2 regions of the Methylorubrum sp. GM97 genome follow, and region 1 is predicted to be linked to the other one. Evidence: predicted binding sites of a transcription regulator. Region 1 holds the regulator's gene; the other holds the start of a gene.
The links. The regulator LexA, encoded in region 1, represses DNA repair genes until DNA is damaged. The targets are predictions, from matches to a motif close to TGTTCNNNNTGTGTTCNG.

Region 1 (2,196 bases):
GTTCTCGGACGCCCGCCCGGCTTCGTGCTCGAACAATGGTTGAAGGCCGATGGCGACGGGCGCCCTCCGGAGGCCGCCACTGGCGCCGCCGGGCCGCGCTGCGACCGGATCGGCTGCACCCTCACGGCGATGGACGGGCGCGCCGTCGCTCTCGTCATGGACAAGCGTGCCTTCGCGGAGGATTGCGCCCGGGCCGACATCCTCATCACCCGACTGCGTGCCCCGCCGGGCTGCGCCGCACCGCTGATCGCCGACCGGACGTTCCTGGCGGTGCGGGGCGCCACGGCGATCCGCCTCGGAACGGAAGGGCCTGAAATCGTCACCGCCCGCGGGGCCGATCAGCCGAAGCCCTGGCAACCCCGGCCTGCCAGCGCGGCGACGCCGGCAATTGAGGCGGGCCCCCAACCTTCCAATGATCCAAGTGCGGCGGATCCATCAGACCCGCCGCCCTCCGAAAATCCTCAGTAACGGCGCACGAGGCTCACGAGCTTGCCCTGGATGCGCACCCGATCGGGCCCGAGCACGCGGGTCTCGTATGCCGGGTTGGCAGCTTCCAGCGCGATCGACGAGCCGCGGCGGCGAAGGCGCTTGAGGGTCGCCTCCTCGTCGTCGATCAGCGCGACGATGATGTCGCCATTGTTGGCGGTCTCCTGTTTGTGGATCACCACGAGGTCGCCATCGAGAATGCCGGCCTCGATCATCGAATCGCCGCGCACTTCCAGCGCGTAATGCTCTCCACCAGACAGGAAGTCGGGGGACATCGAAATCGAATGGCTCTGGCTCTCGATCGCCGAGATCGGCACGCCGGCAGCGATCCGGCCCATCACCGGCACCATCACCGATTGGCCCTTGCCGTCATGGGCCTGAAGCATGGGAGGCTTCGGCGCGGCGGGCTTGGCCGAAAGACCGCCCTCGACCACGCTCGGCGTGAAGCGACGCGGCTCGGACGATGCGGGCTTGGCCGCCGGCATGTCGGGCATGCGCAGGATCTCGATCGCCCGCGCCCGGTTCGGCAGACGGCGGAGAAACCCGCGCTCTTCCAGCGCCATGATCAGGCGGTGGATGCCGGATTTGGATTTCAGGTCGAGCGCGTCCTTCATTTCGTCGAAGGACGGCGGCACACCGCTCTCCTGCATCCTCTGCTGGATGAACTGGAGCAGTTCGAGTTGCTTGCGGGTCAGCATGCGGCACCTGCTGTCGACCGCGGGCCGGGGGCGCCGCAGAATCGTTGAAAACAAAGCACGAACAGCCTAGACGTTCCTCTCCTGTTCCGCAAGCATCCCTCCGGAAGCGACAGAGGCGGCGGAGCTGTCGCCCCGCCGCCTCTCACGTCGTGCCGTGCCTCGGGATCAGGCCGGGATCACATCCACGATCTCGTAGGTGTCGGGGTCGATGATGACGATGTCGTCCCCGACGAGAATGAACTGCAGGCCGCGATAGGCCGGCACGACCGAGAGGATCGCCGGAGGCAGCGGGTGCAGCGAGACCGAGCGCGGGATCGCCGTGCCGACGCGGACGGCGAAGTTGACGTTCGTGACGGCGCGAACGCTGGAACGGGAGATCGACTGGCGGAACTCAGTGCGCTGCGTCGAGCTCAGGTTCCTCGAGGCGCCCCGTGCCTCGACGGCCGTGCCGCGACCACCGCGCTCGCCGCGTTCACCCGCAGCATCTCGGCCGCCGCGCTCGCCCGGCCCGTCACGGCCATCCCGTCCACCGCGCTCGCCCGCGCCGCTGCGGTCGGGCTGCCCGGACTCGCGGTTGCCGCGCTCGCTCGGCTGCTCGGCGCGGGCCGGGCCGCCCTCGCGCCCGCCACGGGCGCCCGGCTCTCCCGCCTCGCCGCCGCGTGCCGCCCCGCCGCTCTCGCCGCCGCGGGCAGCGCCGCCGACATCGGCGCCGCCACGGGCACCGCCAGCGCCGCCGGCCTCGCCCGCGCCGCCCCGTGCTCCGCCGGCCGCACCGCCGCCCACGCCGCCAGCGCCTCCGCCGGCACCACCAGCACCGCCTGCGCCCATCCCGGCACCTCCAGCGCCAGCACCCCCAGCGCCGGCACCTCCAGCGCCGGGGCCCCCGCCGCCGCCAGCACCGCCGCCGCCGCCTTGAGCGAGTGCGGTCGCCGCGCCTAACATCAGAATTGCGGCCGTCGCCGTACTGCGAAAGAGTTTCGTCATGTTCCGTCCCTGTCTTTTCTCAGCGACC
Region 2 (2,196 bases), 2.4 Mb from region 1:
GAGTTCGATCAGGTCGTCGCTGTCGCCGCCCGCGGCGGGACAGCTCGGCAGGGACGCCTCACCGGGAGCCTGCACCGCTATGTCGGCATCTGGCGTCATCACACGATTCACGTCGTGAATACCTCGGTCGGCGGCGGATCGCAGGGCTCCGGATGACCCGGGAAGATAAGTCAGTGTTGTTGACATATCTCAGCCCCGTTGTTACCCGTCAACCCTGCCGGTCCAGCCGCTCGCTGCATCGTTCTGCGTCCGCGCGCCGGCATTTGCCCCACCCGACGACCCCGCGCTTCGCCGAGGCCGCGCAGAGGAACTTCGAGAGATGTCCGTGATTCCCTTCGATGAGCGCGAAGGCACGATCTGGTTCGACGGCGCCATGGTGCCGTGGCGCGAGGCGAAGATCCATGTGCTTAGCCACGGCCTCCACTACGGTTCGTCGGTGTTCGAGGGCGAGCGGGCCTATGGCGGCCGGATCTTCAAGAGCCGCCAGCATTCCGAGCGCCTGCGCCAGTCGGCCCAGCTCCTCGATTTCGAGATCCCGTACTCGGTTGATCAGATCGAGGCGGCCAAAGCCCAGGTGCTCGCGACCAGCGGCCTGCAGGACGCCTATCTGCGCCCCGTGGCGTGGCGTGGCTCGGAGATGATGGGCGTCGCGGCGCAGAAGAACACCATCCATCTCGCCATCGCCGCCTGGGAATGGCCGAGCTACTTCGATCCGGAGACCAAGATGAAGGGCATCCGGCTCGACATCGCCGATTACCGCCGCCCCGATCCGCGCACCGCGCCTTCCACATCGAAGGCGGCGGGTCTCTACATGATCTGCACGATCTCCAAGCACCGCGCCGAGAACAAGGGCTATGCCGACGCGCTGATGCTCGACTGGGAGGACAACGTCGCCGAATGCACCGGCGCCAACGTGTTCTTCATCGCCGACGGCGTGATCCACACGCCCCAGGCCGACCGCTTCCTCAACGGCATCACCCGCCAGACCGTGATCGAGCTGGCCAGGCGCCGCGGGATCGAGGTGATCGAGCGGCGCATCCGCCCCGAGGAAATGACGGGCTTCTCGGAGTGCTTCATCACCGGCTCGGCCGCAGAGGTGACCCCGGTCTCCGAGATCGGCCCCTACCGCTTCACGCCGGCGGCGCTGACCAAGACGCTGATGGACGACTACCTCGCTGAGGTGCAGCCGCGGGCGGCCGCCGCCTGAGGATTATCTGGATCGACGGTTCCGGGCCCCTCAAACGGTGCCCGGAACTTAGCGGACAGCCCCGCGTTTTTTGGAACAATCCATGAACGAAGGGGTGCCCCGATGACCGGCAAGACGACCAGCAAGACCACTAAGGACCAGGCTGCGGCCGAGAATCCGAAAGTCGATCCGACCGACGAGTCGAACCGGATCAAGGATCCCGATGAGTGGACGACCGGCGCCGAGCCGATGACAGGCGCGCAGGCCTCCTACCTCAAGACCCTGTCCGAGCAGGCCAAGGCGCCGGAGGCTTTCGAGGCCGACCTCGACAAGGCGGAGGCCTCCAAGCGCATCGACGCCCTGCGCAAGGACACCGGTAAGGCCTGAATCGGCCAAGGGCATCATTCCGGAAGGCGTTAGCCGCTTTTCGAGATGATGCTCGACCGTTTCGCGGGGTGAAGCGGCCCCGAGGCGAGCGGGCGATGGGAGCGGGACACAGGTTCGGCGATCCATCACCCGCTGCCCCGTTCGCGAACGCAGTGGCCGTCGAATGAGACGTGTCGGCGGGTAATGCCGCCGTTTTCTTCAATTCCCTTAAGCTCGCTGCAAGTTCAGGCTGGCAGAATCAGGTCATTGCCTCACGTCCGGGACGATGCGCCGTGTCTCTGCTTCCTCCATCCGCGCCCGTCCCGAAATCCGCCCGACCTTTGTACCGGTCTCTCGTCCGCTTCGCGCGTCATGAATCGGGGGCGACTGCCATCGAGTATGGATTGGTCAGCACCTTCGTCGGGATCGCAGTCATCGGCGCCTTCCGCGCGTACGGAACCGCCCTGGGAAGTTTCTTTCCCAAGATCTTCGAATTGTTTGTGTTCGAGTAGTCCGATGCAGGTGGATCAGGCCGGCTTGATCCGGCGGCGCCGGCCCGTTGATCCCTCGATCGAGACAGCGAGATGATTTGTCGTCCGGCGCCGCGACCGGACGAAGCCGAGCGTTGCCGGTCTGGTAAAACC

Region 2: MSPGM_RS12890 (DUF3072 domain-containing protein) is a predicted target of LexA. The motif match lies at 1,279-1,296, and genes of this name have one in related genera.

What each region holds. Positions count from the first base shown of each region.
Region 1 is NZ_AP025942.1:5,239,139-5,241,334, forward strand. It holds gene MSPGM_RS24250 (ComEC/Rec2 family competence protein) at 1-468, shown strand, start outside; gene lexA (transcriptional repressor LexA) at 462-1,184, opposite strand; gene MSPGM_RS24260 (DUF1236 domain-containing protein) at 1,350-2,012, opposite strand.
Region 2 is NZ_AP025942.1:2,801,196-2,803,391, forward strand. It holds gene MSPGM_RS12880 (MarR family winged helix-turn-helix transcriptional regulator) at 1-99, opposite strand, end outside; gene MSPGM_RS12885 (branched-chain amino acid aminotransferase) at 320-1,207, shown strand; gene MSPGM_RS12890 (DUF3072 domain-containing protein) at 1,310-1,573, shown strand; gene MSPGM_RS12895 (Flp family type IVb pilin) at 1,846-2,064, shown strand.